3 regions of the Citrobacter europaeus genome follow, and region 2 is predicted to be linked to each of the others. Evidence: predicted binding sites of a transcription regulator. Region 2 holds the regulator's gene; each other region holds the start of a gene.
The links. The regulator CRP, encoded in region 2, controls carbon source genes, mostly activating them, when cyclic AMP is high. The targets are predictions, from matches to a motif close to ATGTGANNNNNNTCACAT.
Positions count from the first base shown of each region.

Region 1: a site for CRP is predicted at 2,402-2,419, ahead of WHR59_RS22120 (YjcB family protein). Genes of this name have one in related genera too.
Region 3: a site for CRP is predicted at 2,664-2,681, ahead of garD (galactarate dehydratase). Genes of this name have one in related genera too.

Region 1 covers NZ_CP148084.1:4,719,714-4,724,307, reverse strand. The annotation lists gene uvrA (excinuclease ABC subunit UvrA) at 1-1,156, opposite strand, end outside; gene ssb1 (single-stranded DNA-binding protein SSB1) at 1,408-1,932, shown strand; gene WHR59_RS22120 (YjcB family protein) at 1,999-2,280, opposite strand; gene WHR59_RS22115 (EAL domain-containing protein) at 2,832-4,418, shown strand; gene soxS (superoxide response transcriptional regulator SoxS) at 4,421-4,594, opposite strand, start outside.
Region 2 covers NZ_CP148084.1:392,323-396,916, reverse strand. The annotation lists partial or broken gene WHR59_RS01840 (hydrolase) at 1-519, shown strand, start outside; gene WHR59_RS01835 (YheU family protein) at 516-734, shown strand; gene WHR59_RS01830 (phosphoribulokinase) at 788-1,657, shown strand; gene WHR59_RS01825 (OsmC family protein) at 1,726-2,130, opposite strand; gene crp (cAMP-activated global transcriptional regulator CRP) at 2,439-3,071, shown strand; gene WHR59_RS01815 (YccS/YhfK family putative transporter) at 3,123-4,594, shown strand, end outside.
Region 3 covers NZ_CP148084.1:587,714-592,307, forward strand. The annotation lists gene WHR59_RS02895 (DeoR family transcriptional regulator) at 102-911, shown strand; gene garD (galactarate dehydratase) at 973-2,544, opposite strand; gene garP (galactarate/glucarate/glycerate transporter GarP) at 2,948-4,282, shown strand; gene garL (2-dehydro-3-deoxyglucarate aldolase) at 4,298-4,594, shown strand, end outside.

The DNA.
Region 1 (4,594 bases), 800 kb from region 2:
TATAACGACGCTCCATGTTGTGCAATACGCCTTCAAACGGATGGCGACGTACGGATGTATCGCCGCGATCGTTCATATATTTAAATTCGATATTCTCTTTACCGGAACCGTACAGCACCACTTTATGCACGGCAGGGTTGAGGCTGGCCCATGGGGCTTCGACGTCGAACTTATAGTGTTCCGCCAGTGACTTAAGCATCTGGAAGTAATAGAAGTTACGACGATCCCAGCCGCGGATAGCACCGCCGGCCAGCGACAGTTCCGGATTTTGGATCACCCGGTCAGGATCGAAATACTGCTGCACGCCGAGACCGTCACAGGTCGGGCATGCGCCAGCCGGGTTATTAAACGAGAACAGACGAGGTTCCAGTTCGCGCATGCTGTAGCCGCAGATCGGGCAGGCGAAGTTGGCGGAGAACAGCAGTTCTTCCGCTTTTGGATCGTCCATATCGGCGACCACCGCCGTACCTCCGGACAGTTCCAGCGCGGTTTCAAAGGATTCCGCCAGGCGCTGGGTGAGATCGTCGCGTACTTTAAAGCGGTCAATCACCACTTCAATCGTGTGTTTCTTTTGCAACTCAAGCTTGGGCGGATCGGAAAGGTCGCACACTTCACCATCGATACGGGCGCGGATATAGCCCTGGCCTGCCAGGTTTTCCAGCGTTTTGGTGTGCTCCCCTTTACGCTCTTTAATTACCGGCGCCAGTAGCATCAGACGCTTGCCTTCCGGCTGCGACAGGACGTTGTCCACCATCTGGCTAACGGTTTGCGCCGCCAGGGGGACGTCGTGATCCGGGCAGCGCGGCTCGCCAACGCGGGCAAACAGCAGGCGCAGATAGTCGTGAATTTCGGTAATGGTACCTACCGTGGATCGCGGGTTGTGGGACGTCGATTTTTGTTCAATTGAGATGGCGGGAGACAGCCCCTCAATGTGGTCGACATCCGGCTTTTCCATCAGCGACAGAAACTGACGCGCGTACGCGGAAAGGGATTCAACGTAACGACGCTGCCCTTCGGCATACAAGGTGTCGAAAGCGAGCGAAGATTTGCCTGAGCCCGAAAGCCCGGTGACGACAATCAGCTTGTCGCGCGGGATGACGAGGTTGATGTTTTTGAGATTATGGGTGCGGGCGCCCCGAACTTCGATCTTATCCATTCATCTTTCCCGGATTAAACGCTTTTTTGCCTGGCTGCATGGTGCTACCGGCGATCACAAACGGTTAATTATGACACAACCTGACCTGAATGGATATACAGTATTGGAATGCAAAACGCAGATGCCTGTGCAACAATGTCCGTCCGGGGTTGTTTACTGGAATCGATCTCGCAACGTAGTAAAAGCGCTATTGGAAATGCTACAATCCCGCGCTTACACTTATTCAGTAACGTTTTTCAGGAGACACGATCATGGCCAGCAGAGGCGTAAACAAGGTGATTCTCGTCGGTAATCTGGGCCAGGACCCGGAAGTACGCTATATGCCGAATGGTGGCGCAGTCGCCAACATTACGCTGGCTACTTCCGAATCCTGGCGTGATAAAGCGACCGGCGAAATGAAAGAGCAGACTGAATGGCACCGTGTTGTGCTGTTTGGCAAACTGGCTGAAGTGGCCAGCGAATATCTGCGTAAAGGTTCCCAGGTCTATATCGAAGGTCAGCTGCGTACCCGCAAATGGACCGACCAATCCGGCGTAGAAAAGTACACCACTGAAGTTGTGGTGAACGTTGGCGGCACCATGCAAATGCTGGGTGGTCGTCAGGGTGGTGGTGCTCCGGCAGGTGGCGGCCAGCAGCAGGGTGGTTGGGGTCAGCCTCAGCAGCCTCAGGGCGGCAATCAGTTCAGCGGCGGCGCGCAGTCTCGTCCGCAGCAGTCAGCTCCGGCGGCGCCTTCTAACGAGCCACCGATGGATTTCGACGACGATATTCCGTTCTAATCCCTCTGCATTTCGCTGACAATTATGGCTACCTCAGGATTGGGGTAGCCATATGCAATTCCGTTATTAGTTCAACACCATCGGCCAGTCTGGCGGTGTATGGCTCATCACTTCAACCATCACGGTTTCAATGTTCTTCCAGATTGCGGACATATCCACCAGGGTTATGCCGAGTAATCCGGTTGCAAACCAGCAGGCAAAAACCAGCCCTAAACCGCTGCTAATGACGGCCAGGCCAATATAATCTGATTTACGAAAACGGATATTGAGCGTACTGGCTAAAAACATCAGCACCGCGCTGAGTAATTGCCACCGCAGTAGAACCACACCAGTTGTTATCGTTGCCATGAAAAACGTCCTCAGAAAGTCTGGATGCCCAGGACAGCGCGGGGGTGTTCACCGAGGGTGTAGTACTCTGGCTATCGACGGGCAATAACATGAATGAAACATTGTTTCTGTTACATAATTTTTGTGAACTATATCACATATGCTCGTTTGTTCACCAGTACTGGACGTGATTTTTGCAGGATGAAAACCCTGTTTACTGTGTGGTTATATTCAACCAGGTAATGATACTAAATAACCAATCTTAAAGGTGCATTTACATTACCTGTTTAATTTATCCTAAATTAATCGTTAAAAAAATTTAATGAATTTCTTAAATCTTACCAGGATAATGCTCATAAAAAATTACTCCTTGGGGATAATAACGTTATGAAATAAGCATAACTTTAAGTTTGCCTTACGGAAAAATAATATCATCATCAACTATTATCAGACTTTTACATAGAGAAGTCTGTTGCTAATACTGATAGATTCATGCAACTTAATCAGTCGGTGTTTATTGCATCTTGCCTTAATGGGTTCTGGCATATACGAAACAGGGAAATTGGGCTGACATGAATCACAGTGCGCGTCGCAAGATGCTGAAGTTCCTGGGAACATTCATGGTGGTATTGCTCCCCGTGGTACTGGCGTTATGGTTTGCTCAAATCAGGGCAATGTCCGAAACCCGTAATCAACTTCGTTCTTTTGCTCAACTGGTGTTAAATAAAACTGAACTGGTGATCCAACAAGCCGATTTAGCGCGTGATATGGCCCAGTTGTATCAGGGTAAGATGTGTACCCCGGCACATCAGAAAAATATGCTAAATATTATTCGTGGCCGTTTATATATCAGCGAGCTAATTTATGCGCAGGGCGATCATTTTTTGTGCTCTACGTCGATGGTGCCGCCTGTCACCTATATTATGCCGACCGCCGACTATAAACGTACGCCGGACGTCTCCATCTATTACTATCGCGATACCCCCTTTTTCGCTGGCTACCGAATGACGTATATGCAACGCGGAAACTACGTTGTCGTCATCAACCCATTATCATACAGCGAAGTCATGTCAGAGGATCCGGATCTGTCCTGGGGCGTGTACGACACGGTAACGGATACCTTTTTCTCTACCAGTGAAGGGGCGCATATTGCGCAATTACTGCCGTTGGTGCGCGGTGAAGCCTCTACCTTCCAACTGGACGATCGCTTCTATACCATCGTGCATTCAGAAAAACGTCCGATTGCGATTATTGCCTCGACCTCAGATAAACGCATAAATTCGATTTTCTATCACGAGGCTGCAGTAACGATTCCTTTCGGGGTCATCTGCAGCATCCTGATGCTGTTAATATGGTGGCGCACGCGCCAGGAATACTTATCTCCTCGCCGCTTGTTAAAACGCGCAATCAAAAAACGTCAACTGCGTCTGCACTACCAGCCGATCATTGATATCAAAAACGGTCAGTGCGTTGGGGCTGAGGCTCTGCTGCGCTGGCCTGGCGGTAATGGTGAAGTGATGAGCCCGACCGAGTTTATTCCGCTGGCTGAACAAGAGGGAATGATTGAGCGGATCACGGATTATGTAGTTGAAGAGGTGTTCAACGATTTAGGATACTTTCTTGCCGCGCATCCTCAACTTTATATCTCGATAAATCTCTCGGCTTCTGACTTTCATTCATCCCGACTCATTGCCCTGATTACCGACAAAAACCGTGAGTACTCTGTGGCGCCCCGGCAAATTAAAGTCGAGGTAACGGAGCGCGGATTTATTGATATAGATAAAATGACCCCGGTAATCCAGGCGTTTCGCCAGGCCGGTTATGAAGTGGCGTTTGATGATTTTGGCACGGGATATTCCAATCTACATAATTTATCCGCGTTGAATATCGATATCCTGAAGATCGACAAATCGTTTATTAGCACACTGTCCACTAACAGCACCAGTCACCTGATTGCCGAACATATCATCGAAATGGCGCAAAGCTTACATCTGAAGATGATTGCGGAAGGGGTAGAGACGAGTGAGCAAATCGAGTGGCTGCGCGAACACGGCGTACAGTATTGTCAGGGCTGGTATTTCGCGAAAGCACTGCCGTCGCAGGAGTTCATGCAGTGGATACAACGGTCGCCCGCTATACTGACGCAGAGCGGGCAATAATCTTACAGGCGATGGCGGTAATCGCTGGGGGTACGATCAAACTCGCGGCGAAACACGCGCGAGAAGGTTTGTTGCGATACATAACCAAGATCCATCGCGATATCGAAAATAGGTCGCTCAGTCGTTCGCAGTTCAACAGCGGCCAGTAAAAGTCGACGCTGACGGATGTAGTCACC
Region 2 (4,594 bases):
AACGAGATTCCAATTGATGCCGCCGTTATCGTCTCCGCGCCTTTCGTGCTGGAAGCCTGTAGTTACCATATGGACAAGGGATTCTCTCGGGTCTATCAGCGCTACCTGCTCAATCTGTTGAAAGCCAATGCCTCGCGTAAGCTTGAGGCCTATCCAGGCTCGCTGCCGGTAAGTCTGTCCCAATTGAAATCTCTGCGTCGCATTCGCGATTTTGACGATCTGATCACCGCCAAAATCCACGGTTTCGCCGATGCTATAGACTATTATCGTCAGTGTAGCGCCATGCCGTTGCTCAACCAGATCGCCAAACCCACGCTGATTATCCATGCCAAGGACGATCCGTTTATGGATCATCACGTGATCCCGAAACCGGAAAACCTGCCTTCGCAGGTGGAGTATCAGTTGACTGAACACGGTGGCCACGTCGGATTCATTGGCGGCACGGTACGCCATCCTGAGATGTGGCTGGAATCCAGAATCCCCGACTGGCTGACAACGTATCTGGAGGTCTCATCATGATCATCCCCTGGCAAGATATCTCCCCGGACGCGCTGGACAATCTGATTGAAAGCTTTGTCTTGCGTGAAGGCACCGATTATGGTGAACATGAACGTTCGCTCGAACAAAAAGTCGCCGACGTCAAACGCCAACTACAATCAGGTGAAGCCGTGCTGGTGTGGTCTGAACTGCATGAAACGGTCAATATTATGCCGAGGAAGCAGATTCACGAGTAATCCGTAGCCGCCGGCCGACTTTACTATAATTATAACCATTTCATGGAGTTGTTATGTCTGCCAAACATCCGGTGATTGCGGTAACAGGATCCAGCGGCGCGGGGACCACCACCACCAGCCTCGCGTTTCGTAAAATTTTCGCGCAGTTAAATCTGCGTGCCGCCGAGGTGGAAGGTGACAGTTTTCATCGCTATACCCGTCCGGAAATGGACATGGCGATTCGCAAAGCGCGCGATGCCGGGCGGCATATCAGCTATTTCGGCCCCGAAGCTAATGACTTCGGTCTGCTGGAACAAACTTTCATCGAATACGGTCAGACGGGCAAAGGCCAGTCGCGAAAATATCTGCACACTTACGATGAGGCCGTACCGTGGAACCAGGTGCCAGGGACTTTCACGCCCTGGCAGCCGCTGCCTGAACCGACGGATGTCCTGTTTTATGAAGGACTGCACGGCGGCGTCGTCACCCCACAGCAAAACGTGGCCCAACATGTCGATCTGCTGGTTGGCGTGGTGCCGATCGTAAACCTGGAATGGATCCAGAAACTGACTCGCGATACCAGCGAGCGTGGACACTCGCGTGAAGCGGTGATGGACTCGGTGGTGCGATCAATGGACGATTACATCAATTACATCACGCCGCAGTTCTCCCGGACGCATATTAACTTCCAGCGCGTACCGACCGTCGATACCTCTAACCCCTTTGCCGCCAAGAGTATCCCGTCTCTGGATGAAAGCTTTGTCGTGATTCATTTTCGTAACCTGGAAGGGATCGACTTCCCGTGGCTACTGGCCATGCTGCAGGGCTCATTCATTTCCCACATCAATACATTGGTCGTGCCGGGCGGCAAGATGGGCCTGGCGATGGAATTGATTATGCTGCCGCTGGTCCAGCGACTGATGGAAGGCAAAAAGATAGGGTGAGGCGTGGAAAGTGCCCGATGGCGCTTCGCTTATCGGGCCTACGAATCAACATTATCCGGCGTCAGGGATTACGCGGCAACCACTTCATAGGAGTGGGTAATGTTCACCGCCTTTTCCAGCATCAGTGCCACGGAGCAATATTTTTCCGCTGAAAGGTCGACTGCGCGTGAGACTGATGCATCTTTCAGATCGTTACCCGTTACGATGAAATGCAGGTTGATGTGGGTAAACAGGCGCGGCGCTTCATCACGACGCTCTGAGGTCAGTTTCACTTCGCAGTTGGTCACATCCTGACGACCCTTTTGCAGGATCGATACCACATCAATTGCGCTACAACCGCCCGCCGCCATTAATACCATTTCCATCGGGCTCGGCGCTTTATCACCGGAGTTACCGTCCATCAGAATTTGGTGGCCAGAGGCGGACTCACCGAGGAAGGTTAACCCTTCAACCCACTTTACACGCGCTTGCATATTTCGTAACTCCAATGTTTCAATTTTCCTGACAGATTACGCGCACATAACAATTCTCGCAATGGAAGGCGACCTGCGTCATGCTGAAGCGAGACACCAGGAGACACACGGCGAAAGCTATGCTAAAACAGTCGGGATGCTACAGTAATACATTGACGTACTGCATGTATGCAGAGGACATCACATTACAGGCTGCAGTATATTTTTAGTAGCCCCCTTCCCAGGTAGCGGGAAGCACATTTTTGCAAACCCAGAGGCAGCGTCGTTTTCTGGCTCTGGAGACAGCTTATAACAGAGGATAACCGCGCATGGTGCTTGGCAAACCGCAAACAGACCCGACTCTCGAATGGTTCTTGTCTCATTGCCATATTCATAAGTACCCATCGAAGAGCACGCTGATTCACCAGGGTGAAAAAGCGGAAACGTTGTATTACATCGTTAAAGGCTCAGTGGCAGTGCTGATCAAAGATGAAGAAGGGAAAGAAATGATCCTTTCTTATCTGAATCAGGGCGATTTTATTGGTGAATTAGGCCTCTTCGAAGAAGGTCAGGAACGTAGCGCCTGGGTACGTGCCAAAACCGCATGTGAAGTCGCTGAAATTTCCTACAAAAAATTTCGCCAATTAATCCAGGTCAACCCGGATATTCTGATGCGCCTGTCTTCTCAGATGGCTCGTCGTCTGCAGGTCACGTCTGAAAAAGTCGGCAACCTCGCCTTCCTCGACGTAACTGGTCGTATCGCGCAGACTCTGCTGAATCTGGCGAAACAGCCTGATGCGATGACCCACCCGGACGGCATGCAGATTAAAATCACCCGTCAGGAAATCGGCCAGATCGTTGGCTGCTCCCGTGAGACCGTCGGCCGTATTCTGAAGATGCTGGAAGATCAGAACCTGATCTCCGCACACGGTAAGACTATCGTCGTCTACGGCACCCGTTAACCCCATCGAAGTGGCGCGTTACCCAGTAATGCGCCACTTTTGTTTGCACCGATGTGGCGAAGACTGATATACCACCCAGAGATCAACTACGCACTACGGCAGACGCTGGTGCTATGTTTACCTGTGGCTGTTGGTCTGATCATCGGTCAGCTTCATCTGGGCCTCCTCTTCTCCCTGGTCCCTGCCTGCTGCAACATTGCCGGTCTTGATACCCCGCATAAGCGCTTTTTCAAACGTTTAGCTATTGGCGCGTCTTTGTTTGCCGGATGCAGTTTGATCATGCAATTACTGCTGGCAAAAGATATACCACTGCCGCTTATCCTCACCGGCCTGACGCTAATTCTTGGTGTAACCGCCGAGTTGAGCCCTTTGCATGCGCGACTATTGCCTGCCTCACTTATCGCAGCGATTTTCACGCTAAGCCTGGCCGGCAACATGCCCGTCTGGGAGCCGCTGCTGATCTACGCGCTGGGCACGTTATGGTATGGCCTGTTCAACTGGTTCTGGTTTTGGATGTGGCGCGAACAGCCGCTCCGTGAATCGCTCAGCCTGTTGTATCGTGAATTAGCCGATTACTGTGAAACTAAGTACAGCATGCTGACCCAGCATGCCGACCCAGAAAAAGCGCTGCCTCCCCTGCTGGTTCGCCAACAAAAGGCAGTGGATCTGATTACCCAGTGTTATCAGCAAATGCATATGCTGTCGGCGCATCGCAACAACGATTACAAGCGCCTGCTGCGTGCCTTTCAGGAGGCGCTCGATTTACAAGAGCATATTTCCGTTAGCCTCCACCAGCCGGAAGAGGTGCAAAAGCTGGTCGAGCGTAGCCATGCGGAGCAGGTGATTCGCTGGAATGCGCGTACCGTAGCCGAACGCCTTCGGGTACTGGCCGATGATATTTTGTATCACCGTTTGCCGACCCGTTTCTCGATGGAAAAACAGATTGGCACACTGGAGAAAATCGCCAGGCAGCATCCGGACAACCCGGTGGGACAATTTTGCTACTGGCACTTTAGCCGTATTGCCCGCGTGCTACGCACCCAGCGCCCGTTGTATGCCCGTGACTTGATGGCTGACAAGCAGCGTCGGTTGCCGTTGATCCCAGCCCTGAAAAACTATCTGTCGTTGAAATCTCCAGCGCTGCGCAATGCCGGACGCATCTGCGTTATGTTGAGTATCGCCAGCCTGATGGGCAGCGCCTTACACCTGCCAAAGCCCTACTGGATTTTAATGACTATTCTGTTCGTCACGCAAAATGGCTACGGGGCGACCCGGGTACGCATCTTACATCGGTCGGTCGGTACGCTCGTTGGGCTGGTGATTGCCGGCGTCACGCTGCACTTTCATATTCCGGAAGGTTTCACGCTGGCAGCCATGCTGCTGATAACCCTGGTGAGCTATCTGATCATCCGTAAAAATTACGGCTGGGCTACCGTCGGCTTTACGGTCACGGCAGTTTACACCCTGCAACTGCTGACGCTGAACGGGGAACAGTTTATCGTGCCGCGGTTTGTCGATACGAT
Region 3 (4,594 bases), 200 kb from region 2:
CCATCCGGCTCCTCCCTGCTTGCGGGGCTTGCATTCGTACAAAAGAAAGGCGTTAATAGACAAAACGAAATAAAACGAAAGATTCAACTAAAGGATTTCTTATGAGTAACACCGAGTCTTCTGCAGACAAGCGCGTTATCGGTACCAGCGAAAGACGTGAGCAGATCATCCAGCGGTTACGGCAGCAGGGAAGCGTTCAGGTTAACGATCTTTCCTTATTTTTTGGCGTCTCCACGGTCACTATTCGCAATGACCTCGCTTTTCTGGAAAAGCAGGGAATTGCGGTACGCGCCTATGGTGGAGCGCTGATTTGCGAAGGTAATGCGCCGGTTGCGGAGCCTTCTGTTGAAGATAAGAGTTCGCTCAATACGGCGGTCAAACGCAGTATTGCCAGAGCTGCCGCGGAGTTGATTCAACCGGGACACCGCGTGATCCTTGACTCCGGCACCACCACCTATGAAATTGCCCGCCTGATGCGCCAGCATTCCAATGTTATTGCTATGACCAACGGTATGAATGTCGCCAATGCGTTACTGGAAGCCGAAGGAGTTGAGCTGTTGATGACTGGTGGCCATTTGCGTCGTCAGTCGCAATCGTTTTATGGCGATCAGGCTGAGCAATCGCTACAAAATTATCACTTCGACATGCTGTTTCTTGGCGTTGATGCTATCGATTTAGAACGTGGTGTGAGCACTCATAATGAAGATGAAGCGCGCCTCAACCGCCGGATGTGTGAAGTGGCTGAGCGCATAATTGTTGTTACCGACTCGACGAAATTTAACCGCTCGAGCCTGCATAAGATCATTGATACTCAGCGGATTGATATGATTATTGTCGATGAAGGTATTCCAGAGGAGAGTCTGGAAGGATTACGTAAGCATGGGATTGAGGTGGTTCTGGTGAGTATCTGATAAAAAAGGCCGGGAAGTTTGCGAACTTCCCCGACCTGTAATCGAATTTAACTTTCAGGAATCAAGTCACTGGCGCTGGGTTAAACACCGCCAGTTGGTTGTGCAGCCCCCACTGATCTGAGAAGGTTTTCTTACGTCCGCTGGCGACGTCGAGAATAAACTCGAACAGTTTCAGACCCACGTCTTCAATGGTTTCTTCTCCGGTGGCGATGGTGCCTGCGTTGATGTCCATCAGGTCAAACCAACGGTTGGCCAGCTCAGTACGCGTCGCCATTTTTATCACCGGCACGGCCATCAGGCCGTACGGCGTACCGCGACCGGTGGTGAACACCTGTACGGTGATCCCGGAAGCGACCTGCTGCGTACCGCATACAAAATCACTGGCGGGTGTTGCGGCGTAAATCAGACCACGTTTGGTTGGACGCTGACCCGGCGACAATACTTCGACAATGGCGCTCTTGCCGGACTTGGCAATAGAGCCCAGCGCTTTTTCCACCACATTTGCCAGACCGCCTTTCTTATTGCCCGGAGAAGGGTTGGCGCTGCGATCCGTTTTGCCCATATCCAGGTAGTTATCGTACCAGGCCATCTCTTCGAGCAGGCGTTTACCTACTTCTTCGTTAATCGCCCTTGGGGTCAGAAGGTGGATGGCATCGCGCACTTCGGTAACTTCAGAGAACATCACAGTCGCGCCGCAGCGTACTAACAGGTCGGAGGCATAACCCACCGCCGGGTTGGCCGTCACGCCAGAAAATGCATCGCTGCCGCCGCACTGCATGCCGACCACCAGTTCTGATGCCGGGCAGGTTTCACGCTGTCGCTGATTGAGTTTTGCCAGATGGCGTTCGGCCACCTGCAAAATATCGGCAACCATCGATTGAAAGCCAATGTGCTTTTCATCCTGCAGGCTGACGACGCTGGCGCTGTCGACCGGAATACTTTTCACATCGTGCGTACCTTCGAGCAGGCGCTCTGGCTGTAGTTTTTCACAACCGAGGCCGATGACCATCACTTCACCGCCAAAATTCGGGTTAAGCGCAATATTGTGAATGGTGCGAATCGGCACAATGGCGGCTGGGGCATTGATCGCCACGCCGCAGCCGTACAAGTGATTGAGCCCCACCACGCCATCAACGTTCGGGTATTTGGGCAGCAGATCGCGCTCAATGATTTTCACCACATAATCCACCACACCCGCCACGCAGTGCACACTGGTCGAGATGCCGAGCAGATTCTTGGTGCCGACGCTACCGTCAGCATTGCGGTAACCTTCGAAGGTATAGCCCTCCAGAGGCGGCAGCGGCTCTGGCACTTTGGTTGCCAGCGGCAGCGTCTCCAGCGGTGGAGCTTTGGGCAGTTCAACCATTGATTCATCAATCCAGCTGCCGCGTGGGATATCGCGAACGGCATAGCCTATCACTTCGCCATAACGCACGATTTCGCCGTGAACAGGAATATTCAGTAGCGCCACTTTATGGCCCTGGGGAATATGTTCAATGAGTTCCAGTCCGTCCGGAAAACGCGTCCCGGCTTTCAGACCATTGTCATTGACAATTATCGCCACATTATCTGTTTCGTGAACTTTAATATAAAACGCCGTTGGCGATTCTTGTCTGATTTCGATGTCGGCCATTGTCCAGTATTCTCCAACAAGGTGGTGATAATAGTGTGAATATTTATATTTTGAATCTAATTGTAAGTAATAAAGATTCGATATCGTGAAATAAGAATGTCAGGAGTTTAATGCCAAGAATGTGACGATGATCACTTAAACTCAGCAAGGCCGGGCTACCAGGGGCAGCAATACGTAAATGTGTGCATTAGCGCCCATGCGTGTGGGCATATGCCCAAAACATTAATTTAATAACGCGTTATAAATGAGCGCTTGCACAATGATTAACGTTACGCTGCTGATTATACTGAATCACGGTTTTATAGCGTCTGATAAATTATTATGCGTTCTAATTATCAGTAATTTATCACCAGGAATATCTACTCAATAATAATAAAAATTTAATGTACCCGAGGTAATTAGAATGATTCTGGATACAGTTGTCGAGAAAAAGAAAGGTACGCACACCCGTTATTTAATATTGCTGATAATATTTATCGTTACCGCCGTTAACTATGCGGACCGTGCGACGCTATCTATTGCCGGCACGGAAGTAGCGAAAGAGTTGCAGCTCAGCGCCATCTCTATGGGTTACATTTTCTCCGCCTTCGGCTGGGCTTACCTGTTGATGCAAATCCCCGGTGGCTGGCTGTTGGATAAATTCGGCTCGAAGAAAGTCTACACATACAGTCTGTTCTTCTGGTCACTGTTCACCTTCCTGCAAGGCTTTGTGGACATGTTCCCGCTGGCCTGGGCGGGTATTTCAATGTTCATCATGCGCTTTATGCTGGGCTTCTCGGAAGCGCCGTCCTTTCCGGCGAATGCTCGTATCGTGGCGGCCTGGTTCCCGACGAAAGAGCGCGGTACGGCATCCGCAATTTTTAATTCCGCGCAGTATTTTTCCCTGGCGCTGTTTTCTCCGTTGCTCGGCTGGCTGACCTTCGCCTGGGGCTGGGAGCACGTGTTTACCGTAATGGGCGTGATTGGTTTTGTGCTCACCGGGCTGTGGGTAAAGTTTATTCATAACCCAACCGATCATCCGCGTATGTCGCAAGAAGAACTGAAGTTTATCTCGGAAAACGGCGCGGTCGTGGATATGGACCACAAAAAGCCGGGCGATGTGAAGTCAGGTGGTCCTAAACTGCATTATATCAAGCAGTTGCTCACTAACCGTATGATGCTTGGCGTGTTCTTCGGCCAGTATTTTATCAACACAATTACCTGGTTTTTCCTCACCTGGTTCCCGATTTACCTGGTACAGGAAAAAGGCATGTCGATCCTCAAAGTTGGCCTGGTAGCTTCGATTCCGGCGCTGTGCGGATTCGCCGGTGGTGTGCTTGGCGGCGTGTTCTCTGATTATCTGATTAAACGTGGCTTCAGTATCACACTGGCGCGTAAGCTGCCGATTGTGCTCGGCATGCTGCTCGCGTCGACCATTATTCTGTGTAACTACACCGATAACACCACCCTGGTGGTCGCACTGATGGCGCTGGCGTTCTTCGGCAAAGGCTTCGGGGCGCTGGGATGGCCGGTGATTTCCGATACCGCGCCGAAAGAGATTGTCGGTCTGTGCGGTGGGGTATTTAACGTATTTGGTAACGTGGCTTCCATCGTCACTCCGCTGGTGATTGGGTATCTGGTGAGCGAGCTGCACTCATTTAATGCTGCGCTGATGTTTGTAGGGTGTTCGGCGCTGATGGCAATGGTTTGCTACCTGTTTATTGTCGGTGACATTAAACGTATGGAATTGCAGAAATAAACAAAGGTATAGGCGATGAATAACACGATTTTCCCGAATAAGTTTAAAGCGGCTCTCGCGGCGCAACAGATTCAGATTGGCTGCTGGTCTGCATTAGCCAGCCCAATCAGCACTGAAGTTTTAGGCCTGGCGGGGTTTGACTGGCTGGTGCTGGACGGCGAACACGCGCCGAACGATATCTCGACGTTTATCCCGCAATTGATGGCGCTGAAAGGCAGCGCCAGCGCACCGGTAGTGCGCGTACCGACCAACGAGCCGGTAATCATCAAGCGCCTGCTGGATATCGGATTTTACAACTTCCTGATCCCGTTC